Regions from separate parts of the Enterococcus sp. DIV0756 genome, predicted to be linked through region 2. Evidence: a T-box and tRNA genes for the amino acid it is inferred to sense, from the RefSeq annotation. Region 2 holds a T-box; the other holds one or more tRNA genes.
What was found. The T-box of region 2 lies ahead of IGI44_RS03655 (valine--tRNA ligase). A T-box ahead of a tRNA ligase gene usually reads a tRNA of that ligase, here a tRNA-Val.
Positions count from the first base shown of each region.

Region 1: it has a tRNA-Val gene. The T-box ahead of IGI44_RS03655 (valine--tRNA ligase) is inferred to sense a tRNA for this amino acid. The anticodon was not compared.

Region 1 covers NZ_JBIOLF010000001.1:3,352,438-3,368,542, reverse strand. Annotated here, with positions in the region: rRNA gene IGI44_RS16250 (23S ribosomal RNA) at 1-2,647, shown strand, start outside; rRNA gene rrf (5S ribosomal RNA) at 2,722-2,837, shown strand; tRNA gene IGI44_RS16240 (tRNA-Val) at 2,846-2,918, shown strand; tRNA gene IGI44_RS16235 (tRNA-Lys) at 2,922-2,994, shown strand; tRNA gene IGI44_RS16230 (tRNA-Leu) at 3,004-3,085, shown strand; tRNA gene IGI44_RS16225 (tRNA-Thr) at 3,104-3,176, shown strand; tRNA gene IGI44_RS16220 (tRNA-Gly) at 3,181-3,252, shown strand; tRNA gene IGI44_RS16215 (tRNA-Leu) at 3,275-3,360, shown strand; tRNA gene IGI44_RS16210 (tRNA-Arg) at 3,373-3,446, shown strand; tRNA gene IGI44_RS16205 (tRNA-Pro) at 3,464-3,537, shown strand; gene IGI44_RS16200 (CtsR family transcriptional regulator) at 3,656-4,123, shown strand; gene IGI44_RS16195 (ATP-dependent Clp protease ATP-binding subunit) at 4,129-6,627, shown strand; gene IGI44_RS16190 (peptidase U32 family protein) at 6,730-7,644, shown strand; gene IGI44_RS16185 (peptidase U32 family protein) at 7,658-8,899, shown strand; gene gor (glutathione-disulfide reductase) at 9,109-10,458, shown strand; gene IGI44_RS16175 (biotin--[acetyl-CoA-carboxylase] ligase) at 10,508-11,461, opposite strand; gene IGI44_RS16170 (ABC transporter ATP-binding protein) at 11,559-12,362, opposite strand; gene IGI44_RS16165 (ABC transporter permease) at 12,337-13,263, opposite strand; gene IGI44_RS16160 (ABC transporter substrate-binding protein) at 13,306-14,274, opposite strand; gene rpoB (DNA-directed RNA polymerase subunit beta) at 14,982-16,105, shown strand, end outside.
Region 2 covers NZ_JBIOLF010000001.1:763,796-779,900, reverse strand. Annotated here, with positions in the region: gene IGI44_RS03700 (ABC transporter ATP-binding protein) at 1-1,064, opposite strand, end outside; gene IGI44_RS03695 (ABC transporter ATP-binding protein) at 1,061-2,791, opposite strand; gene IGI44_RS03690 (DNA-directed RNA polymerase subunit epsilon) at 3,152-3,364, shown strand; gene rnjA (ribonuclease J1) at 3,366-5,042, shown strand; gene IGI44_RS03680 (TetR/AcrR family transcriptional regulator) at 5,280-5,783, shown strand; gene IGI44_RS03675 (cold-shock protein) at 5,863-6,063, opposite strand; gene radC (RadC family protein) at 6,220-6,909, opposite strand; gene IGI44_RS03665 (HAD family hydrolase) at 6,959-7,618, opposite strand; gene IGI44_RS03660 (bifunctional folylpolyglutamate synthase/dihydrofolate synthase) at 7,605-8,933, opposite strand; gene IGI44_RS03655 (valine--tRNA ligase) at 9,131-11,770, opposite strand; T-box leader at 11,961-12,174, opposite strand; gene IGI44_RS03650 (redox-sensing transcriptional repressor Rex) at 12,208-12,843, opposite strand; gene thiI (tRNA uracil 4-sulfurtransferase ThiI) at 13,262-14,470, opposite strand; gene IGI44_RS03640 (cysteine desulfurase family protein) at 14,570-15,712, opposite strand; gene IGI44_RS03635 (septation ring formation regulator EzrA) at 15,872-16,105, opposite strand, start outside.

The DNA of each region.
Region 1 (16,105 bases), 2.6 Mb from region 2:
AAGCCCAAACCAAGAGGCTTGCCTCTTGGGGTTGTAGGACTCCGATATGGTAGTCCAGTGAGATAGTCGAAGGACCTGGAAAGGTCTGCTAGAAAGGGTAAAAGCCCCGTAGACAAAATTTGACTGGCACCTAGGAGGATCCTGAGTACGGCGGAACACGAGGAATTCCGTCGGAATCCGGGAGGACCATCTCCCAAGGCTAAATACTCCCTAGTGACCGATAGTGAACCAGTACCGTGAGGGAAAGGTGAAAAGCACCCCGGAAGGGGAGTGAAATAGATCCTGAAACCGTGTGCCTACAACAAGTTAGAGCCCGTTAATGGGTGATAGCGTGCCTTTTGTAGAATGAACCGGCGAGTTACGATTACTTGCGAGGTTAAGTTGAAAAGACGGAGCCGCAGCGAAAGCGAGTCTGAATAGGGCGAATGAGTAAGTGGTCGTAGACCCGAAACCATGTGATCTACCCATGTCCAGGTTGAAGGTGCGGTAAAACGCACTGGAGGACCGAACCCACGTACGTTGAAAAGTGCGGGGATGAGGTGTGGGTAGCGGAGAAATTCCAAACGAACTTGGAGATAGCTGGTTCTCTCCGAAATAGCTTTAGGGCTAGCCTCAGAGTAAGAATGATGGAGGTAGAGCACTGTTTGGACTAGGGGCCCATCTCGGGTTACCGAATTCAGATAAACTCCGAATGCCATCCATTCATCTCTGGGAGTCAGACTGTGAGTGATAAGATCCATAGTCGAAAGGGAAACAGCCCAGACCACCAGCTAAGGTCCCCAAATAACTATTAAGTGGAAAAGGATGTGGGGTTGCACAGACAACTAGGATGTTGGCTTAGAAGCAGCCACCATTTAAAGAGTGCGTAATAGCTCACTAGTCGAGTGACCCTGCGCCGAAAATGTACCGGGGCTAAATAGTTTACCGAAGCTGTGGAACACACCAATGGTGTGTTGGTAGGAGAGCGTTCTAAGGGCGTTGAAGGTAGATCGTGAGGACTGCTGGAGCGCTTAGAAGTGAGAATGCCGGTATGAGTAGCGAAAGACAGGTGAGAATCCTGTCCACCGAATGACTAAGGTTTCCTGGGGAAGGCTCGTCCGCCCAGGGTTAGTCGGGACCTAAGCCGAGGCCGAAAGGCGTAGGCGATGGATAACAGGTTGATATTCCTGTACCCGTTGTTTTTGTTTGAGCAATGGAGGGACGCAGGAGGCTAAGGAATCAGACGATTGGAAATGTCTGTCCAAGCAACAAGTCTTGATGTGAGTCAAATGCTTACGTCTCTAAGGACAAGTTGTGATGGGGAGGGAAATAATAGTACCGAAGTTCCTGATGTCACACTGCCGAGAAAAGCTTCTAGTGAGAAAACAATGGCCCGTACCGCAAACCGACACAGGTAGTCGAGGAGAGAATCCTAAGGTGAGCGAGAGAACTCTCGTTAAGGAACTCGGCAAAATGACCCCGTAACTTCGGGAGAAGGGGTGCTGATCTAACGATCAGCCGCAGTGAATAGGCCCAAGCGACTGTTTATCAAAAACACAGGTCTCTGCAAAATCGAAAGATGACGTATAGGGGCTGACGCCTGCCCGGTGCTGGAAGGTTAAGAGGAGTGCTTAGCGTAAGCGAAGGTACGAATTGAAGCCCCAGTAAACGGCGGCCGTAACTATAACGGTCCTAAGGTAGCGAAATTCCTTGTCGGGTAAGTTCCGACCCGCACGAAAGGCGTAACGATTTGGGCACTGTCTCAACGAGAGACTCGGTGAAATTTTAGTACCTGTGAAGATGCAGGTTACCCGCGACAGGACGGAAAGACCCCATGGAGCTTTACTGCAGTTTGATATTGAGTGTTTGTACCACATGTACAGGATAGGTAGGAGCCGTAGAAGTCGGGACGCTAGTTTCGACAGAGGCGCTGGTGGGATACTACCCTTGTGTTATGACCACTCTAACCCGCACCACTAATCGTGGTGGGAGACAGTGTCAGATGGGCAGTTTGACTGGGGCGGTCGCCTCCTAAAAGGTAACGGAGGCGCCCAAAGGTTCCCTCAGAATGGTTGGAAATCATTCGCAGAGTGTAAAGGCACAAGGGAGCTTGACTGCGAGACCTACAAGTCGAGCAGGGACGAAAGTCGGGCTTAGTGATCCGGTGGTTCCGCATGGAAGGGCCATCGCTCAACGGATAAAAGCTACCCTGGGGATAACAGGCTTATCTCCCCCAAGAGTCCACATCGACGGGGAGGTTTGGCACCTCGATGTCGGCTCGTCGCATCCTGGGGCTGTAGTCGGTCCCAAGGGTTGGGCTGTTCGCCCATTAAAGCGGCACGCGAGCTGGGTTCAGAACGTCGTGAGACAGTTCGGTCCCTATCCGTCGCGGGCGTTGGAAATTTGAGAGGATCTGTCCTTAGTACGAGAGGACCGGGATGGACTTACCGCTGGTGTACCAGTTGTCTCGCCAGAGGCATCGCTGGGTAGCTATGTAGGGAAGGGATAAACGCTGAAAGCATCTAAGTGTGAAGCCCACCTCAAGATGAGATTTCCCATTTCTTTAAGAAAGTAAGATCCCTGAGAGATGATCAGGTAGATAGGTCAGGAGTGGAAGTGCAGTGATGTACGGAGCGGACTGATACTAATCGATCGAGGACTTAACCAATAAAATTGATTCACGGTTGTTTAACTGTTTCTGATCCAGTTTTGAGTGAACGACGTTTACTCAAAAAAACATAGTGTGGTGGCGATAGCGAGAAGGATACACCTGTTCCCATGTCGAACACAGAAGTTAAGCTTCTTAGCGCCGATTGTAGTGAGGGGTTGCCCCTTGTGAGATTAGGACGTCGCCACGCGAACTCATGGAGGTTTAGCTCAGCTGGGAGAGCATCTGCCTTACAAGCAGAGGGTCAGCGGTTCGATCCCGTTAACCTCCATTTGAGCCGTTAGCTCAGTTGGTAGAGCATCTGACTTTTAATCAGAGGGTCACTGGTTCGAGCCCAGTACGGCTCATAAGTATATGCGGGTGTGGCGGAATTGGCAGACGCACTAGATTTAGGATCTAGCGCCTTACGGCGTGGGGGTTCAAGTCCCTTCACCCGCATTTTATTTTTTTGTAGTTGCCGGCTTAGCTCAGTTGGTAGAGCATCTGATTTGTAATCAGAGGGTCGAGGGTTCAAGTCCTTTAGCCGGCATCGTGCGGAAATAGCTCAGTGGTAGAGCACCACCTTGCCAAGGTGGGGGTCGCGGGTTCGAACCCCGTTTTCCGCTTTCCTAAAGACCAGGAAAAAACGCCGGGGTGGCGGAACTGGCAGACGCACAGGACTTAAAATCCTGCGGTGAGTGATCACCGTACCGGTTCGATTCCGGTCCTCGGCATAATATAAACATGCGCCCATAGCTCAACTGGATAGAGTGTTTGACTACGGATCAAAAGGTTAGGGGTTCGACTCCTCTTGGGCGCGTAGTTTTTTTTATTTATCGGGAAGTAGCTCAGCTTGGTAGAGCACTTGGTTTGGGACCAAGGGGTCGCAGGTTCGAATCCTGTCTTCCCGATTAAAAAGAAGGTGAAAACCTTCTTTTTTTTTATCCTTATTTAAAGAAAGGCGTTCTTCTTTATTTCATGCCCTAAATTCGATATAATTATGGTCAGGAATAGTCAATAGGAGGCGATATTATGAGCAGAAATACCTCTGATTTGATCGAATCTTACTTGAAAGATATTTTGGAGAATAGTGAAATTATTGAAATCCGCAGAGCAGAGATGGCACAATTATTTAATTGTGTACCCTCTCAGATAAATTATGTAATCAATACACGTTTTACTTTTCAACGTGGGTATCTAGTTGAAAGTAAAAGGGGCGGCGGCGGTTATATCCGAATTAGTAAAGTTAAGATTTCTGATCAGCATTATTTTTTGGAACAACTGATGGACTCTTTTGGAAGTGAAATTTCTGAAGCAAACGCGTTTGGAATCATTCAGAAATTATTTGAAGAAGAAATTATTACAGAAAATGAAGGTAATTTGATGTTGAGCGCAGTATCGAAGAATGTTCTTGGTATCAGTCAAATTGAAAATAGACTACGGGCAAGAATTCTTCATGGATTTTTGGAACGTTTAAGTTATGAAAAGAAGGAGTGAGGGATATGGATCAGCTGTATACAGAACGCGCAAAGGCCGTGTTGGCAATTGCACAACAAGAAGCTAAATATTTTAAACATCGCTCGGTTGGTTCGGAGCATCTATTGTTGGCTTTAGTGATTGAGCAACAAGGAATTGCAGGGAAAACCTTGCGTCAAATGAATTCAAATGAAAATGATGTTCGTGAAGAAATCGAGCACATGACTGGTTACGGGTCAGTAAAGTCTTATCCTGAAGGTGGCTATCTACCCTATTCTCCTAGAGCAAAACAAATTTTAATTTTTGCTGATGACGAGGCAAAACGCTTCAATGCAAAATTAGTTGGCACTGAACATATTTTATTAGGCTTATTGAGAGACGATGAAATTCTAGCATCTCATATCTTAGTAAATTTAGGATTGAGTTTGCCCAAAATGCGCCAGCTTCTATTGAAAAAGATGGGCGTAAATGAATCTTCAAATGGCAATCAAGGAGCTGGAAGTCGTCGTAAAGCGCCCGCAAAGCCAGCTCAAAGTAACTCGCAGGGAACACCAACTCTAGATGGTTTAGCTCGTGACTTAACAAAATTAGCACGAGAAAAACGGTTAGATCCAGTAGTCGGTCGGGATAGTGAAGTTCGTCGAGTGGTTCAGATTTTGAGCCGACGCACAAAAAATAACCCAGTATTAGTTGGAGAACCTGGAGTTGGTAAAACAGCGATTGTTGAAGGGTTGGCTCAACGGATCATTTCTGGTGATGTACCTGAAGATATGCGTGGCAAACGATTGATGATGCTAGATATGGGTGCCTTAGTGGCAGGCACGAAATATCGGGGTGAATTTGAAGATCGTTTGAAAAAAGTGATTGATGAAATATATCATGACGGACAGATTATTCTATTTATTGATGAATTGCATACTTTGATTGGCGCTGGTGGTGCTGAAGGTGCGATTGACGCTTCAAATATTTTAAAACCAGCATTGGCTCGTGGTGAATTGCAAACTATTGGTGCAACAACTTTAGATGAATACCAGAAATATATTGAAAAAGATTCTGCATTAGAACGTCGTTTTGCTCGAGTTCAAGTAGAAGAACCGACGCCGGAGGAAGCAGAAGAAATTTTGAAGGGATTGCGACCTCGTTACGAGGAGCATCATGGAGTAGAAATTACTGATGACGCATTACACGCTGCGGTATCTCTGTCTGTTCGATATATTAATTCTCGTCAATTACCGGATAAAGCAATTGATTTGATGGACGAGTCTTCTGCGAAAGTTCGTTTAGATTCGACTGATGAAGTGTCTGAGCTTACAGAGTTAGAAGAAGAAATTCAAGATTTAGTGATGGAGAAAGAAAAAGCGATCCAGAATCAAGATTTTGAATCAGCTGCTCGCTTAAGATTACGAGAAAAACAATTATCAGAAATGTTGGAACAAGCAAAAATTAAAGCTGCTAAGCTAGAGAATGGCTATCTTGATCAAGTTACTGATGAGGATGTTGCTGCAGTTGTGTCTCAATGGACAGGTGTCCCGTTACAACAATTAGAGAAAAAAGAAAGTCAACGTTTATTGGATTTAGAAAAAGTTCTGCATAAACGAGTTGTGGGTCAAGAAGAAGCTGTCAAAGCTATTTCCCGGGCAATTCGTCGAGCACGCAGTGGCTTAAAAGATCCTAATCGTCCAATAGGCTCCTTTATGTTTTTGGGACCAACTGGTGTTGGGAAGACCGAATTGGCGAAGGCTTTGGCCGAAGCTATGTTTGGTAGTGAAGAAGCCTTGATTCGAGTGGATATGTCTGAGTACATGGAAAAATACAGTACCAGCCGTTTAATTGGATCACCTCCAGGATATGTCGGATATGAAGAAGGCGGACAATTGACGGAAAAAATTCGTCAAAAACCTTATTCAGTTATTTTGTTAGATGAAGTGGAAAAAGCCCATCCAGATGTTTTCAATATTTTGTTGCAAGTGTTGGATGATGGTCATTTAACAGATTCGAAAGGTCGCAAAGTTGATTTCCGAAATACGATTTTGATTATGACTTCCAATATTGGTGCAACGGAGATTCGTGAAGAGAAAAATGTCGGTTTCAATGTAAAAGATATTAGCAAAGATCATGCGATGATGGAAAAACGAATTTTAGAAGAACTGAAAAAGGCTTTCCGTCCGGAATTTTTGAATCGTATTGATGAAACAGTAGTATTCAAATCATTGGATCAAGAGCAGATTCATGAGATCGTAAAAATTATGAGTCGCGCTGTCTTGGATCGTATGAAGGAACATGAGATCAAAGTAAAAATTACTTCAGCTGCTTATGATGTGATTGGAAAAGTTGGATTTGATCCAGAATATGGTGCACGACCAATTCGTCGGGCTTTGCAAAAGGAAATTGAGGACCGACTTGCCGAAGCTTTACTATCAGGCCAAATTCAATTGGGTGACGCAGTAACAATTGGGGCTAGTAAAGGCAAGATTACTTTAACTGTGAAGAATCCGAAAGAAGAAAAAATACCAGAAAAGGTTTAATCCTTCTGAGAACGACGTATAAACGTCGTTCTCTTTTTGTATCATCAGTTGGAAACTTTTGATAGCTGTGATAGTATGAGAAAGTCTAAAAGGAGGAATACCATGATCGAACTAATTGCGACGGCAGAATCAATGGCGCAGGCTGAAGAATTATTAATTGCCGGAGTGGATACATTATACATAGGAGAAGAAGATTTTGGGTTACGATTGCCTCACTCTTTTTCTCGAGAAGAACAAAAAGCTTTGATCGATTTGGCACATGCTAGTGGGAAAAAAGTGAATGTTGCTGTAAATGGTATCATGCATCCTGACAAGATGAAGAAAATACCAGAATACTTAGCTTTTTTGTCAGAGGTTAAACCAGATCACGTAGTTGTTGGTGATACAGGGGTCATTTATCTATTACAGCAATATGATTTACCCTATATTTATGATGCGGAAACATTAGTAACCAATGCACGCCAAATTAATTTTTGGCAGAAAAAAGGGGCAGTTGGTGCAATTTTGGCTCGTGAAGTTCCTTTTGAAGAGATGCAGCATTTAAGTCAACATGTCGATGTTCCAGTAGAGGTGTTAGTTTATGGGGCTACTTGTATTCATCAATCAAAACGTCCGTTATTAGATAATTATTTCAATTATACAAATCAAACGGAAAGTACATCTAAAGAACGAGGGTTGTTCATTTCAGAACCGAAAAAGGCTGAGACACATTATTCGATTTACGAAGATCAGCATGGCACACATATTTTTGCTGACAATGATTTAAATCTGATCAAAGAATTGCCGGAGCTTAATCAGGCGGGATATCAAACGTGGAAATTAGACGGTTTATTCACGCCGGGAGCAAATTTCGTGGAAATTGCTAAAATTTTTGCGGAGGCTAAAACAGACATAGAAACGAATTCTTGGAATGATGCGTTGATGCTTAACGCCCAACAAGAAATTCAAAAATATCATCCTGTGGGTCGAGGAATGGATACAGGATTTTATCATTTAGACCCAGCAGCGATCAAATAGGGGTAATAGCAGTATGACAGAAAGAAAATTAAAACGTCCGGAAGTTTTAGCGCCAGCCGGAACATTAGAAAAATTAAAAACCGCCATTCATTATGGTGCGGATGCAGTATATATCGGCGGAGATGCCTATGGTTTACGTTCACGGGCCGGAAATTTTTCATTTGAAGAAATGGAAGAGGGTGTCACTTTTGCGAATCAGTATGGGGCTAAAGTTTATGTAGCTGCTAATATGGTGACTCATGAAGGCAATGAAGAAGGTGCTGGAGAATTCTTCAAGAAATTGCGTGATATTGGAATATCTGCCGTGATCATTTCTGATCCAGCGTTGATCGAAATTTGTGCAGCAGAGGCCCCTGGATTAGAAATTCATCTATCAACACAGGCTTCAGCAACGAACGCCGAGACGTTGAAATTTTGGCAAAATGAAGGACTTGAACGAGTTGTTTTAGCTCGTGAAGTATCAATGGAAGAATTAGCCGAGATTCGTCGCAATACAGATATTCAAATTGAAGCATTTATTCATGGTGCAATGTGTATTTCTTATTCAGGACGTTGTACGTTGTCTAACCATATGTCAATGCGGGATGCTAATCGTGGAGGCTGCTCGCAATCATGCCGTTGGAAGTACGAATTATTCGATATGCCTTTTGCTCAAGAACATCGCTCATTAACGGAAAATGGAGATGTTACAGAAGAATTTTCAATGAGTGCCGTGGATATGTCAATGATCGAACATATTCCTGATTTGATTGAAAATGGCGTTGACAGTTTGAAAATTGAAGGTCGGATGAAATCCATTCATTATGTTTCAACAGTAGCGAATGTATATAAAGCAGCGGTTGATAGCTATATAGCGGATCCAGATAATTACGTCTGCAAGCAGGAATGGATTGATGAATTATGGAAAGTTGCTCAACGGGAACTATCAACGGGCTTTTATTATCATGTACCAACTGAAAACGAACAATTATTTGGCCCGCGTCGGAAGATTCCTGTCTACAAATTTATCGGTGAAGTTTTGAGCTATGATGAGACTACAGGGATAGCGACTGTCCGTCAACGGAATCATTTCAGAGTAGGTGATGAAATTGAATTTTATGGGCCACATTTCCAACATTTTGAACAAACCGTAACGGAAATGAAAAATGACGAAGGTGAGTCAATTGATCGGGCACCTAATCCTATGATGGTATTAACAATGCCTGTTGCACAACCTGTCCAACCTGGAGATATGATTCGAAAGAAAAAAGACTAATAAATAAATCACATGCTAAGGTTGGATGGAAGTATCTAATTGTTTGGCGTGTGATTTTTTAGCGAAGTGAGTATTGGGCAAAAATTGATTCTTTTCTAGAAAAATGTATTAAAATGAACCTATTAAGAGTAAAGCAAAGCTTAAATGTAGGTTTACGAATAAATTAGTCTAAAATTTTTATACACAAATACTAGCTAGGAGGCAAATGAATGAAGGAATATGATTACATAGTTATTGGTGGTGGCAGTGGCGGAATTGCTTCTGCTAATCGTGCTGGTATGTATGGGGCAAAGGTTTTATTAATTGAAGTAAATAAAATTGGTGGAACCTGTGTCAATGTTGGATGCGTACCCAAAAAAGTGATGTGGCAGGCCAGCAGCATGTTAGAAATGATCGAACGAGACGCCCCTAGTTATGGGGTTCAAGCCGATGTCGAAAAATTTAACTTTAAAGAATTAGTTGAACGTCGTGAAAAGTATATCGACTTTTTACATGGTGCCTATTATCGTGGTTTGGATAGTAATAAGGTAGAACGAATTGAAGGGTATGCAACTTTCAAATCGGACCATGTTATCAGTGTGAACGGTGAAGAATACACGGCGCCGAATGTATTGATCGCAACTGGTGGCCGACCAAGTCAAATGAAAATTCCTGGTGGTGAGTATGCCATTGACTCCAACGGATTCTTTGAACTGACAGAACAACCGAAAAAAGTTGTGGTTTTGGGAGCTGGTTATATTGCCGCAGAGTTGAGTGGTGTGTTGCAAGGTATGGGAACTCAAGTTTATTGGGCATTCCGTCACAGCCGTCCATTACGAACATTTGATAAAATGTTGGCGGATAATCTAGTTGAGATTTATCGGGATAATAAAATGAAGCTGTACGATCATCATGTAGCTAAAGAAATCAAACAGAATGATGACGGGACCTATACAGTTTATTTTGAAAATGGAAACACATTGACGGGGGACAAGGTACTGTTTGCCGGAGGCCGTGTACCCAATACGGATAAGTTAGGTTTAGAGAATACCTCTGTGACATTGAATGAGAAAGGGTTTGTCATTGTCGATAAGTATCAAAACACGACGAGTGAGGGAGTTTATGCTGTCGGTGATGTGATTGGCAAGATTGATTTGACTCCGGTAGCTATTGCAGCGGGTCGACGCTTATCGGAGCGTATTTTTAATGGCAAGGCAGAAGAATTCTTAGATTATGAAAATGTTCCAACTGTGATTTTTACGCATCCAACGATGGCGACGATTGGGTTGTCTGAAGAAGAAGCAATCGAACGTCATGGAAAAGATCAGATCAAAATCTATCATTCGCGTTTTACACCAATGTATTTTGCACTGAGCGACTATCGTCAAAAATGTGATATGAAATTAGTTTGTCTTGGTAAAGAAGAAAAAATCATTGGCTTACATGCAATTGGTGTTGGTGTTGATGAAATGCTGCAGGGATTTGCCGTAGCAATTAAAATGGGGGCGACGAAAAAAGATTTTGATGATACAGTTGCCATCCATCCAACTGGCAGTGAGGAATTTGTAACGATGAGATAACAAGAAAGACTGTAGACAGCTCCTCAGATGGGTTTTGTCTACAGTCTTTTTATTGGATCGAGCTTAAGCTGATTTCGCCAGAGGAAAGAATCATTTTCTCCTCACCTAAATCGACTACTAGCTCACCAGTATCGGTGATTGCGGCGGCAGTTCCTACATAGGTGTGGTCTTTTCGTTTAAAAGTGACTTTTTTTCCTAATACGAATGACTTTTTTCGATAAGTCCCAAGATACGTTGTTTGATCTGTTAATAGATCAAAGAAACGATTCCAAATATTAATGATCAATTGATTTCGTGTGATGGTCGCCTTGCCATCAGGAAACAAGGAGGTCGCTTTTTCTTGCAGCTCCTCTGGGTAGTTTTCCTGAGGAATAGAGAAATTGATCCCCATCCCAATAATTACATATTTTAGGGAGTTGGTTTCAATATCAGTCATAGCTTCTGATAAAATACCTACAATTTTCTTTTGATTCAAATAAATGTCATTAACCCATTTTATTTGTGTATCAACACCCAACAACTCATCGATAGCTTCTGCGACAGCGACGGCCATTAAGATTGTATATTGCGGCAGTTCCTGTAATTGTTCTTTGGGCTCCAATAGCATGCTCATATAGATACCTTGCTGTTTCGCTGCAAAAAATGGTCGATTGAAACGTCCTCTTGGTGCTTCCTGCATATCTGCTACGATCAATAAAGGTGACTTTTTACCGTCCATTACAGCTAGCTGTGCATCCTTCATTGTTGAGGTAGAGGTCTCTTGGACAGAGATATCAATTGCTTGCTGAACGCCTGCTTGTATTTCTTTTGCATCTAAAATATCAGAAGGTTGGTAGCGATACCCGGTAGCTGTATGTTGAATCTGATATCCTTTTTTTTCTAGTTCTTTGATTGCTTTCCAAATCGCGGTACGCGATACACCTAATTCTTGTGCTAAAGCTTCACCAGATAAAACGTCTTCGTTTGCCTTCAAACGTGCTAGAATCTTCTCCTTCGTCGACATTTTTACCTCCTTAATTTCTATTCTGGGCTCAGTGTAACAAAAAAACAGGCTACATAAAAGTAGCCTGTCAAGAAAGAAGGAATGAAGCAATCAATTATCAACTTAGTAATAGCGCATCGTCTTTTAGTTCGACACCTGAATTTTGATGGAAGAGCTCCATCAATTTCGGTACAGTCAAGTTTTGTTTTTCCTCTTGTTTCAAGTCCAAAGCAATTTGGCCTTGATGAAGCATAATCAAACGATTCCCATATTGAATCGCATCTTCCATATTGTGCGTTACCATAAAGGCAGTTAATTCTTGTTCACGAATTAAGCGCTCTGTCAGCTCCATTACAGTCAAGGAGGTCTTTGGGTCAAGCGCTGCTGTATGTTCATCTAATAAAATTAGATCAGGACGCTGTAGGGTTGCCATCAATAATGTGATAGCTTGACGTTGTCCGCCAGACAACAAACCGATTTCAGCATCTAGTCGATTTTCTAAATTCAGGTTCAACATCGCTAATTGCTCTTGAAAATAACTACGATCTTTACTTTTTACACCTAATGAGAAACCACGTTTGTGTCCGCGTTTCATAGCTAAGGCTAAATTTTCTTCTACTGACAAACGAACTGCGGTGCCCATTTTGGGATCTTGGAACACACGACTGATTTTTTTCGAGCGACGTGTAACAGAATGCTTAGTGATGTCTTCTTCATTCAAAAACACTTGGCCTTCTTCAATCGGCAATGTACCAGCAACACTATTTAGCAAGGTAGACTTGCCGGCACCATTCCCACCGATAATTGTAACAAATTCACCAGGGGCTAAGCTTAAATTGATGCCACGCAATACATGATTTTCATTAACTGTTCCACGCTCGAAATATTGATGTAGATTATTGATTCTTAATACTGGTTGCATTGACCTCTGCCCCTTTCTTTTTGGATTTGAAGGTAAATTTTGAACGAATTTGCGGTAATGATAAACAGATCACTAAAACGATTGCTGAGGCTAATTTAGAGTCTGTCGGCTCGACATTCATTTCGAAAACTAAAGCCAAGATGAAGCGGTAAATAATTGCTCCAGCAACAATCGTGATCAATCGGATAAGGATCGGTTTATTATGGAGCAGAACTTCGGCAATAATAATGGAAGCTAATCCGATAACGATTGTTCCAACGCCCGAGTTTAAATCAGCAAAGCCGTTATTTTGTGCCAACAAAGCTCCTGAAAGAGCGATACTGCCGTTTGATATCATGTATCCTAATAATTTCATGTTTTCAGTTTTGATTCCGTTAGCTTCACTCATGTCTGGATTGTCCCCTGTTGCTCGAACAGCCAACCCAATTTCTGTTCGGAAAAATAAAACCAACAGTAAAATGACCAATAACACGATTAGAAAACCAACTAAAATAACTGCATTATTTTTATTCAGTCCCATGTCTTGGGCAGCAGTAAACACAGTATTTTCTCCCAGCAAGGCAATATTCGGAGCCCCCATTACACGTGAAGTAACAGAATATAAGCCAGTCATTGTAATGATTCCCGCAAGTAAAGCTGGGATTTTAAATTTAGTATTTAAGATTCCTGTGACTAATCCCGCTAATGCACCTCCGCCAAAGGCCAATATAGTGGCCAATGCGGGATGCATTCCGCTAACGATTCCAATCGCAGCAATCCCACCGCCAAGAGGAAAACTTCCCTCGGCGGTCAAATCGGCTATATCTAAAATTCGAAAAGTCATGTAAACTCCGATCGCCAATAATGACCAGAGCACACCTTGTGACGTCGCTGATAATAACAGAGAGATAACATTCATGATTCTTCCTTCTTTCTTTGTGGAGCTTGTCTTAACTTTTTCTCTTTATTTTGGTTCCTTAATGCTGTCTGGATCAATTCCTAAAGCTTCGGCCATCTCTTTATTAACCACTAATTTAAGTGTATCCGCAGATTCTACGGGAGTATCTTCTGGTTTTGCGTCACCGTCTAAGATTTTTGCAGCCATTTTTCCAGTTTGTTTGCCAAGTGATTTGTAATCAATTCCTACAGTTGCTAAACCACCACCGTCAATCTGTTCAGTTGAACCAGCAACTAATGGAATTTTCTTTTCTTTTACGACATCTCCAATAACAGCAGCAGCACTTGCAAAGGTATTGTCCGTTGGAACATAGATTCCATCTGTTTCACCAGCTAACGATTCAGTAACTTGTTGAACGTCATTTGTCGTGTTTGCTGTCTTGACTTTGACTTCAACGCCAGCCTTTTTTAGAGCTTTTTCTGCCAAATCAGCTTGGATTTTTGAATTTGCTTCCCCTGCGTTGTACATGATTCCGATTGATTTTGCATCAGGGACAATTGATAGTAGAAGGTCGATTTGTTTATCGATTGGCACCATATCCGTGGTTCCTGTTACATTTCCACCAGGTTTTTTATCACTTTTAACTAGTTTCGCCTCTTCTAAATCAGTAACGGCAGTAACTGTAATCGGAATATCTGTCGTAGCGTTCAATAATGATTGAGCAGCTGGGGTCGCAATTCCTAGTAATAAATCGGGTTCATCCTTAACCAATTTTTCACTCATACTTTTTAGGTTGTCTTGATTATTTTGCGCGTTTTGATATTCAATTTTTAGATTGTCGTCTTCTTTATAGCCGCCTTCTTCTAATCCTTCTTTAAATCCTTCATAGGCGTTGTCTAATGAAGGGTGTTGAACTAGTTGTAAGACGCCCACTGTTTTTGTACTGTCATTGCCATCAGCATCGTTTCCGCCGCCACAAGCACCTAACATCAATAAACTTACCAATCCAATTCCTGCTAATACTGTTTTTTTCATTATTTTCTCTCCTTTTTTAAATAAAAAATCACCCGCTTAGAAGTATCGAAACTCTAAGTGGGTGATACGAATACAAAAATAGTATGCTCCTTCAACCACTTAGATTTCTCTATGCGGCCGGTGGTACATCGAAATGCTCTAGCCATCATAGATACAAAAAACACTCAAGTTGTTTGTATCCATCTTGATGAATACAAACCTATCTAAAATAGCTAAAGTAATAGCGGATATTTAGTTGTGAGTTTTTTTTGTTTGACATAAGAAAAACCTCCAACTTGATTAAGATGTAGATTAGTATACGTTAAGAAAAATGAGATGTCAATAATAAATTGTCGAATATTCTGAATATTCAAAAATGTAAATCTAATTGAATCAATTGGTGTTTGCTGAAAGTTTTAAGAAAATCTTGAGGAACGCCATTTAAAACCTTGAGGCTATTGACTTTTATGCTCGTCTCATGTATCATATGAGTTTGCTAAAACTATCTGAAATGATAAAAGGCAGGAACGAAATATTGTCCGTTCCGGTTTTTAATAAGGGAAACAAAAGTAGAAGCTCGCGAATATTTTCAAGAGAACGTTCTATTTTTGGTTTTTTTTTGCCTAAAAGCCGCAAAAAATGTCGCGTGTTACAGTAATTTAATTTTTGTAATATTATTGTAAATTATCTTCGGATCGGTTTTCAAACTTTTAAGAGGGGTGAAGAACTTGGCTGGACACGTAGTAAAATACGGGAAACACCGAGAACGTAGAAGCTTCGCACGAATCAGTGAAGTGTTGGAATTACCGAATTTGATCGAAATTCAAACAGATTCTTATCAATGGTTCTTAGATGAGGGCTTGCGAGAAATGTTTGAAGACATTTTGCCAATTGAAGATTTTAATGGAAACTTGTCACTTGAATTTGTTGACTATGAATTGAAAGAACCTAAATACACCGTTGCAGAAGCTCGTTCACACGATGCAAACTATTCTGCACCATTACATGTTGTACTACGCTTAGTAAATCGTGAAACCGGTGAAATTAAATCCCAAGAAGTATTTTTTGGAGATTTCCCATTAATGACAGAACAAGGAACTTTTATCATTAACGGAGCTGAGCGGGTTATCGTATCCCAATTGGTTCGTTCTCCTGGCGTTTATTTCCACGGAAAAGTGGATAAAAACGGAAAAGAAGGATTTGGTTCAACAGTTATCCCTAACCGTGGTGCTTGGTTAGAAATGGAAACAGACGCAAAAGACATTTCTTATGTCCGGATCGACCGTACACGTAAAATTCCTTTAACGACACTAGTTCGTGCTTTGGGATTTGGTTCTGATGATACGATCTTTGAAATCTTTGGTGAAAGCGAATCTTTGCGCAATACCATTGAAAAAGATTTGCACAAAAACCCAAGTGATTCTCGTACCGAAGAAGGGTTAAAAGACGTTTACGAACGTTTACGTCCAGGCGAACCAAAAACAGCAGATAGCTCTCGTAGCTTGTTAACTGCTCGTTTCTTCGATCCAAAACGCTACGACCTTGCAAATGTTGGTCGTTACAAAGTAAATAAAAAATTAGACCTTAAAACACGTTTATTGAATCTGACTTTAGCTGAAACTTTAGTTGATGCTGAAACAGGTGAGATCATTGTTGAAAAAGGGACTGTTCTTACTCACCAAGTGATGGAAGAATTAGGACCAAAGCTTGAAGGCGGCTTAAATTCAGTTACTTACTATCCTTCTGAGGATGCAGTTGTGACAGATCCGATGACTGTTCAAGTTATCAAAGTCTTCTCACCAAAAGATCCAGAACGTGAAGTCACTGTGATTGGGAATGCATATCCTGATTC
Region 2 (16,105 bases):
TCATAGCTGAATTGAACATGGTCAAAAACCACATTTCCTTGTACTGGTTCCGGCAATGGTAAATCATTTTCGTTCAACACTTCTTCTGGTTCATCTAAGATTTCAAACACTCGTTTAGCTGAGGCCGAAGCACTTTGAATCATCGAAGACAACTGTGTGATTTCTCCCATCGGCTGACTGACCTGCCAAATATATTGAATAAAGGCTTGCAGCTGACCGACCAAAATGACCCCATGAATGACATTCCAGCTACCTAGAATTGCCATCGCTATATACGTGGCATAAGCTGTCAATTGAACCAGCGGCTGCATCAAGCTGGACACAAAGGACGCACGGAAACCAAAGCGGCGAAGCTCATGGTTCACTTCACTAAAGCCCTCCAACGTTTCTTGTTCGCGTCCATACAGCTTCAAGACGCTAAAGCCCGTCATATTTTCTTGTACGAATCCATTCAATTCTCCCAGTGAATTCTGCATGCCTTGAAAATCCTTTTGAGAAATCTGAACGATTTTTCGAGTGATAACCAGCGATAAAGGGATCATAATCATCGAAATCAATGCCATCAAAGGATTGATATAGAACATCATCGCAACAGCCAGTAGAATTCCTAAAACGGCGTTAATTGATTTGATGATTGCCTGCTGCATGGCATTGCTGACTGCATCCACATCGTTGGTTACCCGCGATAAAATATTCCCCTGCTGATTGCGGTCAAAATAAGAAACTGGTAAGCGATTAATCTTTGCTTCGATATCTTCTCGTAAATCTCGCATCGCTGATTGCACGACATTCGCCATTAACCAGCCAGTCCCTAATTGGGTTACACAATAAAGAATCCCTACAATGACAATCACTATCAACCACTTAAAGACATAATCAAAATTGATGGCTTCACCCTGTGCGATATTCTTGCTAACCTCTGTTGTTGGCAACCCTGTTAAGTAGGGCATCCACGTACCTAAGACCAGCGTCGCAACTGCAAGAAAGAGTACAAATATGAATGTTCCTTTGTATGGATTGATATAATGCATCAATCGTTTTAAAGAAGAAATGCTTTTTCTCATGCTAATTCCTCCTTCGATAATTGTGAGGCAGCAATATCATAATAAATCGGACATTCCTCTAATAGTTCTCGATGTGTGCCAATACCCACAACGTTTCCTTCATTCAATACAATGATTTTGTCCGCGTGCATAATTGTGCCAACACGTTGGGCAACAATCAAAACTGCCGAATTCGTCGTTTCCTTCTTCAAGCGCGCCCGAAGCTTGGCATCTGTTTGATAATCCAGCGCAGAAAAGCTGTCATCAAAGATGTAAATTTCAGGACGACGAATCACTGCACGAGCAATCGCTAAACGTTGCTTTTGTCCGCCGGAGAAATTACTGCCGCCTTCTGCTAATTCTTCTTGGTACCCCTTTGGTTTTTGTGAGATAAATTCTGTCGCTTGGGCAATTTCAACCGCTTGCTCCATTTCAGCCTGCGTGGCATCTTTTTTCCCATAGCGCAAATTTTCTTCAATTGTTCCAGTAAACAGCTGTGCTTTTTGTGGGATATAACCAATTTTTTTTCGTAAATCTTTCAGTTGGTAATCGCGAACATCCTGTCCGTCAACCAGCACCTGACCCTCCGTTACGTCGTAAAAACGCGGAATTAATTGGATCAACGTTGATTTTCCTGAACCGGTACTTCCTATGAAGGCGACCGTCTCGCCTGATTTTGCCGTAAAGCTGACATTGCGAATCACCGGACTTTCCGAGTGACCCGGATAGGCAAAGGTCACATTACGAAATTCCACTGAACCTGTTTCTGTCGGTACTGCCGATTTTTTAGGATTGTCTTTGATGATTGGTTCCATATCAAAAACTTCTTGAATCCGTTCAGCCGAAACATTTGCCCGTGGATACATCATGAAAACCGTCGCAAATAACATAAATGAGAACAATGCATGAAAAATATATTCGATAAATGCGATCAGCGTGCCGACTTCCAGAGAACCATCACTGATTTGCACTGTTCCATTCCAGATGATCAAAACCATCACAATATTAAATAGGAAGAAAAAACCTGGTTGAGCGACTGCCATTAAGTGAAACAGACTTTTTGAGCTATTTGTATAGGCATCATTTACTAAACGAAAACGCATCTCTTCAAACTTTTCATTAACAAACGCCCGAATCACACGCAAGCCTGAAAGGTTTTCCCGAAGAATACCGTTAATATTATCTAGGTTCTTTTGTTGCTTTGTTGACAATGGTTCCGAGTATTTTGCGATCAGAATAACCGCTAGTAATAATATCGGCAGCGCCAACAACACATACATGCCTAAGCCTGGACTCGTTCGCACAATTAAATACAAGCTCATTCCAAACATCATCGGCGTCATAAAGCCTGTCGTTAAAATATTCTGCATGAATAACATAATTTGATAGGCATCATTTGTGGTCCGTGTAATCAATGAAGGAACACCAATCTGCTCATATTCTGAATGAGAGAAACTTTGGATTTTTTCAAAAAGATCATCGCGAATTGCTGCGACCATTCTAGAAGTGATTTGAGAACTGAAGTAACGCAACGAAATACTCATGATGATTCCAACCACAGTGATCGCAATCATTAAGATCCCCATCTTCTGTATATAATTAAAATCGTTATTCCCAATCCCCTTATCGATCATCATTGCCAAAATCGTCGGCAACCCTAACTCGATCAAAATAAATCCAAAAACACTGATAAAATCAAATAACAATAGCTTTTTGTAACGCAAGGTATAGCGCAACATTAACTTCATTTTTTCTCGCCTCTTTCTATACCGTAATGACTCCAATATAGCATAAAAAAAATACTTCTGCCTGCTTGGAAAATTGTTTTTTTATTTTTACTTTTTATACTTTCTGAAAATTTCTAAGTAATCCTCATTTCCCTTCCTAGTTTCTATACTTCTTATTTATTCTGTGATAAACTACAGGTAATTGTTGTAAGAACAACCCAATGAACGGTGAAATTGTTTTTTCAAGCAAGAAGCAAAGACGAGGCTTCTTCTTAACGCTTTAGTACACGCTAAAACGTTGAGCATAAAAAAATAGGTGGCAGCCGCCCCTCATTTTGTCGTGGAAAAAATTGCTATAAAGCAAATAAAGGAGATAGATTCATGATTTACAAAGTTTATTATCAAGAAACCAAAGAACGAAACCCAAAACGGGAGCAAACACAATCATTGTATGTGGAAGCAGACAATGAGGAAATGGTTCACAACTTATTACGCGAAAATACCCCATATAACGTGGAATATATTCAACTTTTAGAAGGCAATCATTTAGAATATGAAAAAGAAAATGCTGACTTCAAGTTAATGGAGTTCTAATATGAAACTCTCGCTAAAAAACAATGAAACTGGTGTCTTTGCCATTGGTGGATTGGGCGAAATCGGAAAAAATATGTATGGGGTTCAATTTCAAGACGAAATCATCATCATTGATGCTGGAATAAAATTTCCTGAAGATGATTTGCTAGGAATTGATTATGTCATTCCTGATTTTAGTTATGTTGTCCAAAATATCAATAAGGTTAAGGCGCTAGTAATTACACACGGACACGAAGATCATATCGGCGGCGTACCCTACCTATTGAAACAAGCGAATATCCCAATCTATGCTGGTGCATTAGCTTTAGCTTTGATTAAAAACAAATTGGATGAGCACGGATTATTGCGTGATGCCGAATTACACGAGATCGACGAAGATTCAGTGATTCGTTTCCGCAAGACATCTGTCAGCTTTTTCCGTACCACCCACAGTATTCCTGATCCATTAGGGGTTGTCGTTAAGACACCTTCCGGAAATATTGTGGAAACAGGGGACTTTAAATTCGACTTTACACCAGTTGGTCAACCCGCGAACTTGCATCGGATGGCTAAGCTGGGTGAAGAAGGCGTATTGTGCTTGCTTTCTGATAGTACCAACGCAGAAGTCCCAACGTTTACGAAATCTGAACAAACAATCGGCCAGTCAATCTTGCGGATCGTGGAAAAAGTCGAAGGAAGAATCATATTCGCTACCTTTGCGTCTAATATTTCCCGTTTGCAGCAAGCCGCTTCAGCTGCGGTCGCAACTGGACGAAAAATTGCCGTCTTCGGACGCAGTATGGAAAATGCGATTGTTAATGGTCAAAAATTAGGCTATATCACTGTTCCTGATGGAACTTTCGTGGATGCACATGAAATCAACCATTTGCCAGCAAACGAATTGATGATTTTATGTACTGGATCACAAGGTGAACCAATGGCGGCTCTTTCACGCATCGCCAATGGTACACACCGTCAAATCCAAATTCAACCAGATGATACCGTCATTTTCTCAAGTTCACCGATTCCTGGAAATACGACTAGTGTTAATCATTTGATCAATCTGCTTTCTGAAGCAGGTGCTGAAGTGATCCATGGCAAGGTCAACAATATCCATACTTCTGGTCACGGTAGTCAGCAAGAACAAAAGTTAATGCTGCGCCTGATGAAACCAAAATATTTTGTTCCTATCCATGGGGAATTCCGGATGCTGAAAATCCATACTGGCTTAGCCCAAGATACAGGTGTTCCCGAAGAAAACTGTTTCATCATGGAAAATGGTGATATGCTCGCTTTAACTGCTGACAGTGCGAGACGAGCTGGTCATTTTAACGCCAGTGATGTCTATGTAGACGGCAGCGGTATTGGTGACATCGGAAATGTTGTCCTACGGGATCGCCGAATTCTCTCAGAAGAAGGATTGGTGCTTTCTGTAGCAACTGTCGATATCGAGAAAAAAGAAATCTTGGCTGGTCCAGATATTTTATCTCGTGGGTTCGTCTATATGCGTGAATCTGGCGAAATGATCAATGAAGGACAGCGGATTTTGTTCCATGCATTAAGAGAAGCATTGAATGAAACAGGATGTACCGAAGCAAAATTGAAAAATGCAATGGTCGCCGCTTTGCAACCATTCCTATTTGATCAAACAGAACGTCACCCAATGATTCTACCAATGATCATGACACCAGATAAATAAAAAACATCTATCCGTTATTATTTCGGATAGATGTTTTTTATTTTAAAATATCTATAGTTATTTTAAACTTGGATAAAATAAGATTTTTTCAAAAAAAAGTATTATTTTACTGAAAAAATCAAAAAATCGATTGACAATCCACTGGTTTATTTGCACAATGAAAGTTAGTTAAAAAGAGACATAAATTAACATGCGTTATTTTATGTCTCTTGAATCCATAATAAAGGAAGATAAAATATGGTAAGAACACAACGTGTGCAACGAAGCCAAATCATAGAGGGTGCTTATCAATTGATTATCACTGAAGGCTTCAAAAAATTTCATGCTCGTAATATCGCTCAACACATCGCCTGTTCAACTCAACCAATCTACCGTGAGTTTGCGAATCTGGCTGAGTTAAAATCGGTTCTGACCACCCGCGTCTTATTAAAATATACCGATTTTTTAGAAGATCAGGAACCAAAATCTTTACGGGCGCTCTCAACAGCTATCACGAATTATGCAACTGATTATCCAAGTGAGTTTCAACAGTTTTTCCTACAAGATTCTGACACCATCCAGTTAATCAAGCAGGTCACTAAAGAAATTTTTGATACCATTAAGCCTGAAAAAAGTACCAGCTTCTTCTTTGATTTTTTCTGGCAATATTGTATTGGCAAAGCTGCATTAGCCGTTAATGATGCAAACCATACGGATAGTTCAGAAGAAGAACGCTTTTTCCAATTATCACTAGAAAAATAGCTTCTTATTGCTCTACAATTTTTACTAAATGAAATCAAAATAAAAAGCCTTAGAGAAAAATCTCTAAGGCTTTGTCATATTATTGCTTATTTACGTTAGCCGCTTGAGGTCCGCGATCGCTTTCTTCAACATCGAAAGTTACTGCTTGTCCTTCTTCTAATGTTTTGAAGCCGTCGCCTTGGATAGCTGAGAAATGTACGAATACATCGCTGCCATCTTCACGAGTGATGAAGCCAAAACCTTTTTCTGCATTAAACCATTTTACTGTTCCGTTTTCCATGAATAAAATCCTCCTCGTGCCTAAGCACTTAATTAAGTATGTGTAACATTGCCGGCCTACGAAAAGGGAAACATCTGTATACCAACTCGCATCTCAAACAAAATTACAATAATAGTTTAACATTCTCCTTATTCTATGCGCAAGGGTTTTCAATTGTTACTTTAAGTACTTTTCTTCACGTAAACTGAAATATTTGGTTTCTCCAACAATAATGTGGTCTAACAACTCGATTCCCATCATTGCTCCACACTCCTGAACACGCTCGGTAAAATCCAAATCATTTTGCGATGGCGTTGGGTTTCCCGATGGATGATTATGACCTAAAACCACTCGCGCCGCACTGATTCGTACCGCTTCTCGAAAAATTTCTCTCGGATGGGCAATACTTTGATTTAATGAGCCGATGAAGATTGTCTTCTGTAAAATAATTTCATTTTTTGTATTCAAAAAGAAGGCGACTAAATGCTCTTGCTGATAATCTTTTAATTCTGTGATCAACAATTGCCCCAAAGAAAGACTAGACTGGATTTTCCCCATTTTTGGTTGTAACGCACGATTGATACGATAGCCTAATTCCATCATCGCCTTTAATTCAATTGCTCGCGTCTCACCAATTCCTTTAAATTGCTGTAGCTCCTGTAACGTCGTATGCTTTAATTCATAAAGTGTTGGGTATTTTCGTAAAATGCTTCCTGCCAGCTCCATCACATTTTGCTGTCGCGAACCATTTCGTAAAATAATTGCTAATAATTCCTGATCAGATAAGTGTTTCTCACCTTCTCTAAGCAAACGCTCCCGCGGCCATGAACTTTCAGGCAGCTCCTGTAATAACAAACTTTTTTCCATAAAAAACTCCTTTGCCACTTTTCTTTAAAGTACGCAAAGGAGATGATTTTTATGCTTCTAAAAAGTCGATTACCTCATGCAAGGTAGAGAATACAGCTTCGGTTTTTCCTTCCAGTTCGCTGGTTGGCGGTAGAATATCCGGTACCATCACTACTGGCACCCCCGCCCCTTCTGCGGCTAAGATGCCATTTTTAGAGTCCTCTAAGACTAAGCACTCTTCAGGTGCTAGTCCTAAACGTTTCGATGCGATTACAAAAATCTCTGGATCAGGTTTGGCGAATTTCACATCTTCAGCTGAGATAATATCTGAAAATTTGTCACGGATACCTGCATGCTCCAATAAAATCTCAATTATAGGACGTACATTACTAGACGCTACTACTCGTGGAATTTCTTTTTCCTCCAAATAAGTCAGCAATTCATGGACACCTGGTTTTAAATCAACCTCGCCAGTTTTAAAACGATCATGAGCCATTCCCCAACTCTCGTCAATGAATTTCTGGACCGTCTCCTTACCATGATCCGCATACATTTCATGCAGCTCTGCCCAAACCTCTTCATCTGAGATGCCAATAAAGCGGGCATAAACTTCTTCCGTGAAAGGCAGACCGTATTTCTCAGCGACCACTAAGTTTGCTTCACAGTAAATCGATTCTGTATCAAACAGTAAGCCATCCATGTCGAAAATGATTCCCTTAACTTTTTTCATTCGTACCTCCTAAGTTTAATAATAATTGACGTACTTCAGAAACGAAGTACAAAGATCCCGTAATTAATAATAAATCATCCGCGCCCATATCCTCTAATAACTCTCCTAGACCGAATTGCCATAATGAAACGACCTCAAAGCGGCTATCTAAATGGTCAAAACGACTAAGATCCAACGCTTTTGGATATTCAAATGTGGTCAGATAAATATGTGCGTTAGGAATTTCTGAAAGCAACGCAAGCATCTGATCAACATCCTTTGTCTCTAAGGCTGAAAAAAGAATATTGATAGTATAATCGCGAAATTCGCGTTTTACATTTTCGACTAAACGTTTGATTGCATGCCCATTATGAGCCCCATCCATAACGATCAATGGTTCCTCGCTGACTTTTTCCATTCGGGCAGGCCATTGCGCTTTCGATAATCCTTTTTGAATGGTTTTTTCCTCAAATGGCAAGCCCTTTTGTTCGCAATAGAGATGATACAGCTCAATTGCCACACCCGCATTTTCTACTTGATGGCGTCCCAATAATGGAACTTTCAGTGATGCAAGCTTGCCAGCTTGATCTGTAAAGTTGAATAGCTCGCCCCAGGTAGGATCTGGCCGCAAATAATCTACTTGATATTCCTCGCCATAACGATACATCTTAGCTGTCTCGTTCGCTGCCTTTTCCACGATTTCGATTAACGGTCCTTTGGTGATTTTCCCCGTTACCACAGGAATGTTTTCTTTAATAATTCCAGCCTTCTGTCCGGCAATCTCGTTTAGGGTATCTCCCAAAACGTCCATATGATCGTAGCCAATCGTCGTGATGGCCGTCAAAATGGGGTCCACGACATTGGTTGAATCCAGTAACCCACCTAAGCCCACTTCAACGACGGCAACATCGACTTGCTCTGTCGCGAAATAGTCAAGCATGATCGCCGTCAATATCTCGAATTCCGTGATCCCGTTAATTGCTGGGTCTTGATCAAGTTCAGCAACAATTGGCTGATATTTTTCTACATATTGAATCAACTGATTATCTGGGATTGGCTTCGCATCAATGGCGATTCGTTCGTTAAATTCTTCAATGTAAGGCGAAGTAAAACTGCCTACAGTGACCCCGGCTTCGATCAACATGCTACGTAAATAAGCAACAGTCGACCCTTTGCCATTCGTTCCGGCAATATGAATCACAGGGACTTTTTTTTCTGGATTATTTACTTTCGTTAATAGTGCTTGGATACGATCTAACCCCGGCCGTGATCCAAATTTTTTTCGACTGTGAATCCAATCAATCGCTTCTTCTATCGTCAATAGTATTCGCCTCATTTATTTCTTTTTTTACATGCCTCTAGTATAGCAAAGTTTACTGTAGAAAGATGGATACGCGCTGAGGAAATCTTTTAATTTTTGTAAATTCATGTATACTGAACAAAAAAGGAACCCTGACAAAAGTCTTGTCATGGTTCCTTTTTCTGAATAAACGGTGTTCCAGAAGTAGTTTCTGTCACAAACTCATTAATCAATTAAGAAATTGTTCGCAGACTTTCGATCCGTTCTTGAACCGCTGCTTGTTTTTCTAAATAATCTTTCTCTTTTGCTCGTTCTTCAGCAACCACGTTTTCAGGCGCATTCGCCACGAAGCGTTCGTTGGCTAATTTACCTTGGACACGTTTGACTTCACCGTTCCATTTTGCCAATTCTTTTTCAAGTCGTTTGATTTCTTCTTCAATATTGATCAAACCGGCTAATGGCAAGTAAATTTCTGCGCCAGTCAATACAGCCGACATCGCCAAGTCAGGTGCCGTAATGTCGCTTGCGATCACCAATTCTTCTGGATTACAGAAGCGTTCGATATAGCTGGTGTTCTCAATTAAGAATTCATCGATTTTTTGATCGTTCGTTTTGATCAGTAAAGTAATCGGTTTTGAAAGTGGCGTATTCACTTCCGCCCGAATGTTGCGAACTGAACGAATCAATTCCTTCAAAACTTCCATACCTTTTGCGGCTGTTTTGTCATCGTATTCTGGATGAACCACCGGATAGTCCGCAACAACTAATGATTCCCCTGTATGCGGAATCTTCGCCCAAATTTCTTCTGTCACGAATGGCATAATTGGATGCAATAGACGTAAGGTTTGATCAAGTACATAAACCAAAATGCTCTTCGTTGTTTGTTTGGCTTCTTCATCTTCACCGTAAAGAATTTCCTTACTCATCTCGATATACCAGTCACAGAAGTCATCCCACATGAAGTTATACAATTGACGTCCCGCTTCACCAAATTCAAATTGATCAAACAGGCTGGTCACTTTTTCAACCGTTTCATTCAAACGAGTTAGAATCCAACGATCCGCCACGGTTTTCTCACCAGAGAAATCAATATCTTCAGCGGTAAAGCCTTCAACGTTCATAATTACGAAACGAGATGCATTCCAAATTTTATTGATAAAGTTCCAAGCTGCATCCATTTTTTCATAACTGAAGCGCACATCTTGACCTGGTGCAGAGCCTGTTGATAAGAACCAGCGCAATGCGTCAGCCCCATATTTCTCAATCACGTCCATTGGATCGATTCCGTTGCCTAAAGACTTACTCATCTTGCGGCCTTGTTCATCACGAATCAACCCGTGGATCAACACATTTTTAAATGGACGTTCATCTGTGAATTCCAAGCTTTGGAAAATCATCCGGCTCACCCAGAAGAAAATGATATCGTAACCAGTCACTAAGGTACTGGTTGGGAAGTAGCGTTTGTAATCTTCACTTGCTTCGTCCGGCCAGCCCATCGTAGAAAACGGCCATAACGCAGAACTGAACCAAGTATCCAATACATCCGGATCTTGTTCCCAATTTTCGCTATCCGCAGGAGCTTCCATGCCAACATACATTTCGCCGGTTTCTTTATGATACCAAGCAGGAATACGATGTCCCCACCATAGTTGACGTGAAATAACCCAGTCATGCACATTTTCCATCCAAGTCATAAAGGTATTGTTAAAACGAGGCGGGAAGAAATCTACTGCGTTATCCGTGCTTTGATTTTTCACTGCTTGATCAGCTAATGGCCCCATCTTAACAAACCATTGAGTCGATAAACGTGGTTCAACAACAACACCCGTACGTTCTGAATGGCCAACACTGTGAACCATTTTTTCGACTTTGATTAGACGACCGATTTCTTTCAAATCAGCAACGATTGCTTTACGTGCTTCGAAACGATCCATGCCCGCATATTTGCCAGCCAGCTCATTCATACTGCCATCAGGATTCATCACGTTTACTCGCGGTAAATCATGACGATTACCGACTTCAAAGTCATTCGGGTCATGAGCAGGTGTGATTTTCACTGCCCCTGTTCCAAACTCACGATCAACATAGCTGTCCGCAATAATCGGAATTTCTTTATCGACTAATGGTAAAATCACTGTCTTACCAACCAAGTCTTGGTAACGTTCATCATCAGGATGGACAGCAATCGCTGTATCTCCTAGCATCGTTTCAGGACGAGTCGTTGCAATCTCCAACACGCCGCTGCCGTCACTTAACGGATAAGAAACATGATAGAAAGCACCTTCTAAATCCTTGTGGATGACTTCAATATCAGACAACGCCGTTTTTGCTTGCGGATCCCAATTGATGATGTATTCGCCACGATAAATTAAATCTTTCTCGTATAACGAAACAAAAACCTTACGTACTGCATCGGATAAGCCATCATCAAGAGTAAAACGTTCACGGCTATAATCAAGGGATAAGCCTAATTTCGCCCACTGCTCACGAATATGTCCAGCGTATTCTTCTTTCCATTCCCAAACTTGATCAACAAATTTTTCACGACCAAGATCATAACGTGAAATCCCTTGTTCTCTTAATTTTTCTTCAACTTTTGCTTGCGTCGCGATACCCGCATGGTCCATCCCAGGAAGCCATAGTGTATCAAAGCCTTGCATCCGTTTCTGACGAATGATCATATCTTGCAACGTCGTATCCCAAGCATGTCCCAAATGCAGTTTTCCAGTTACGTTTGGGGGCGGAATAACGATTGAATAAGGTTTGGCTTGCTGATCTTCTGAGGGCTTAAATAAATCTTGGTCTAACCATTTCTGGTAACGACCCGCTTCAACTTCTTGCGGATTGAATTTTGTTGGTAAATTTTCAGTCATATAAATTCCTCCTATTTTAAAAGATTGATTTCTGGTACAGCTTCTTTAGTCAAAGCAACTGGTACTCTTTTTCGTGCGCATACAATTCTACTAAACAGTCCCGTTCCATGTTATTTCTAATTAGAACTCGTCTCTTCAATAAACTGAGAAAAGCAGAACCAACGAAAAAAAATCCTAGAACACAACTGTGTTCTAGGACGTAAATTACGCGGTACCACCTAAATTGCAGAGAAGGACTCTGCCGCTCAAGCATGCTATAACGGACATGTGCCGTGCGCTCTTACTTCTTTCAGATCGCAAAACTCCCAAGCTACCTTCCATAAGTCAAAGTGAAGATGTTTCAGCCATGCATCTTCTCTCTAGGACTTTGTTACTCATGTACTCCTCTTGATCATCGTCTGACTCATTCTACAATGAAGTGGGAAACTTGTAAAGTCCTACTGACCATCAAAATAGATCAATGTCTGCAATTCTGAGGTTAAATCAATATAATGGACATGAACATTATCCGGCACCTTTAAAGGATCTGGCGCAAAGTTTAAAATGGCCGTGACTCCATTTGCAACCACTTGGTCAATTGCTGCTTGAGCATTTTGACTAGGAACGGTTGAGATGGCAACGGTGATCTTTTCTTCCGCCAATACTTCATCCATTTCATCAATCGAATGGATACGATATCCACAAAGTTCTTTCCCAACTTTTTCCGGATCGTTATCAAATGCACAAACGATATTCAAATTTTCATTGCGGCGAAAATTATTGTTTAACAGCGCTTGGCCTAAGTTCCCGCAGCCAATCAACGCGATCCGTTTTTCTTCTTTTGTCTCCAGCATATCACTGAAAACTTTAATCAGATCATTGACATCGTAGCCGTAACCACTGCGACCAAGCTCGCCAAAATGGGAAAAGTCACGCCGAATCGTCGCCGATCCCACCTGAGTCATTTTACTGAGTTCGGAAGATTTAATGCGAGTAACACCATTTTTTTCCAAGCCTTTCAAACAACGTAAATACAAAGACAGTCTCTTAGTTGTTGCTTTCGATAGTTGGGGTTTTTGAATGATCCGCTCCATGTGCTTGCTCCTTGTTCGTTTTAGTGTAATAATTTTTTGACAAAAATTAGGTCGATTCTCACGCCGTATATCCTTCTGCTAAACTGCTCTTTTGATTGCTTTAAACATAGCTTTCTATTTCTTCTGAGCTATATATACTGCGAAAAGCAGAACTGACATCCTTGTTCGTTTTAGTGTAATAATTTTTTGACAAAAATTAGGTTGATTCTCACGCCGTATATCCTTCTGCTAAACTGCTCTTTTAATTGCAAATTTCAGTCATAGCTTCTGGTTTCTAGCATGCTATATTATCTTTAAAAAATGATTTACGCATTTGTTTGTTAACAACTTCACATAAATGATTTTAACATGTAAAAAAAGCAATAACAATCTTTTGCAAGAAAAAGAGCAAGAAAGTATACCTTCTTGCTCAAAATTATTATAAAAAGTCTGCGAACTCTTCGGTTTTTTCTGTTCGGGCAGGTGTGATTTCCTCAATCTTCAATCCAGCTAAACAGCGAGCCATTAATCCTTCAATATCGAAGCGTTCCTCCAACTCTAAAACCTTCTCCAGTTTTGGTCGTGTCTTAGGTTGAGGTGGTGCAAAGATTGTACAGCAATCCTCAAACGGTTGGATGGCTAATTCAAAAGTATCGATCTTCTCTGCCAATTCGATGATTTCGGTTTTATCCATTGTTACAACCGGCCGGATAATTGGTGTAGTCGTTACTTCATTGATGGCCACCATACTATGCAGTGTTTGTGAGGCTACTTGGCCCAGTGATTCCCCATTAATAATGACTAATCCATGACGCATCTCGCGGATCGCATCTGTTAATCGCAGCATCATCCGGCGAGTTAATGTCATCCAATAGCCTTGTGGACTGTGGGCTTTAATCTCTTCTTGAATCTCAGTAAAAGGGACCTCGATAAATTGGATTCCCCCAACATAGGGCGTTAATTTTTCTGTCAGATCCTTGGCCTTTTGCAGCGCTTGTTCACTAGTGTAAGGCGGACTGGCAAAATGAACGGCCTCAAGTTCAACCCCACGTTTCATCGCTAAATAACCCGCTACAGGGGAATCAATCCCACCAGACAACATTAACATCCCGCGACCACTGGTCCCAACCGGCAATCCACCGGCTCCTTTGATCGTTTCATAGGAAAGGTAAGCCCCATCACGGCGAATTTCTACTCGCAAATTAATATCTGGACGCTTCATTTGTGCTTTAATATCCGGACATACATCCATTACTGCATCCCCAAGATACTGCTGGATACCGTGACTATCTAATTCAAAATGATGGTCACTACGCTTAGCGGTAATCTTAAAGGTTTCTTTTCCCGTATAAATCTCTTGCATAATTTGCTGCGTCATTTGCTTCAAATCATCGAGTGTTTTTTCTACGCGAATACTTGGCGAGAAGGTTTGAATCCCAAAAACCTTTTCTAATTTAGGTAATACCAAACGGCTGTCTTCCCCGTTTAATAAAATATGCATTCGGTCACGATCGGCATGAATCTTCAAAGCTGGAAATTCTACCAGCGCCCCGCGAACATTTTGTGCAAGTCGCATAATAAAACTGCGGCGGTTCTTTCCCTTTGTTGATAGCTCTCCGTAGCGCACCATAATTTCAGTATATTGCACGATCATTCTCCTTAGTTATAGTATCAGTTCTTGACTTGTTTCTCTTTGACTTTTAATGCTTCAGCTGTCATCCATAATCACTATTTACATGAAGCGTACTTAATTGATCTTCGAAAATTTGTCGTAAAGATGGTTGAATATCACCATGAATTGCTCTGCTTCGGCCATAGTATTGGCTTCATCTAAACTAACTCGAATTGCCGTTGTCGCGACGTCATGGGGAACACCCATGGCATGTAATGTCGAGCTATCGACTTTTTTACGACTTGAGCAAGCGCTGGTCGTTGACACGAAAATTTGTTTTTCTTCCAAGGCATGAACCAAGACTTCCCCACGAATCCCTTTAATTCCAAACGTTAAAATATGCGGCGCAAAATTCTCATCGCCAGAGAAGATTGTTACCTTCTCATAGCTTGCCAAAGCTTCTTTTAAGTATTGACGAATAACTGCTGTGTGATTGGGTCTTTCGGTTTTTTTATCCAGATGCAGACGTAGTGCGCGACTCATCGCTACGATTGCGGGGAGATTTTCTGTCGTTGCTCGCTGTCCGCTTTCTTGTCCACCGCCATTTAGCAACGGTGCCAGCTTCTTGCCTTCCTTCCAATAAATAAAACCAACTCCACGAGGACCGTGAAATTTATGGGCAGAAAAAGTAGCAAAATCAACCCGCGGTGTCAGCCATTTTTCCTCCTCAACTTTACCGATCGCTTGTACCGCATCCACGTGGAAATGGATTGTGGGATGGTCTTCCAACACTTTGCTAATCGCTTCGATCGGTTGAATTGCACCCATTTCATTGTTAACACCCATAACGGAAACCAAGATTGTTTCAGGGCGAATCAATTCAGCAAGCTGATTGACTTTTACAAACCCATTGTGATCAACCGGCGCGATACTAACTTCACATCCAAGTTCTTTTAATTGTGCCGCCGTTCGACTAACAGCTGGATGCTCAACACTAGAAATAATGAGATGGTTTCCGTACGCTCGTTTTGCAATTGCTGTGCCTTTTAATACCCAATTATCGCCTTCTGTGCCGCCACTGGTAAAAAAGATTTCATTGGCTTTCACATTCAACAATTCTGCCGTTTGTTTTCGAGCCTGCTGCAACAAACGATTCGCTTGTGTGCCTAAGTCATGCAGGCTAGAGGGATTCCCCATAATGCGTTGACTTGTTTTTACATATGTATCAAGTGCGGATGGATAAATTACCGTCGTCGCACTATTATCAAAATAAATCATTTTTCGACCTTCCTTCAAAAATTCTTTCCTATTATAGCGAGAATGCCATAACACTTCAAGTAATCCTTACAAATAAGAAGAGATTCATAAGCTCTTTCTAATACCAGAAGTCTTTTTCCTCTTATTCAAATAAAAAAAAGCTGAGCGATTACGCTCAGCTTATACCAAATCTCGGTTGTTAAAATAGAAATCTTCAATCCGCTTAAAGGCACCTGGTTCGACACGTTCAAGGGCCGTACCGATTTCATCCAAAGCATCTTGGTAGCGATACTCTTTGTTAAACAGCTCTAAGCTATTTTCAATCGCATTTTTGATCTCAGGATGGGTATGACGGTAACGGTTTGCATATTGCATCATTTGCTCCGTCAGTGCTGCAGCATCAACTAAATCATA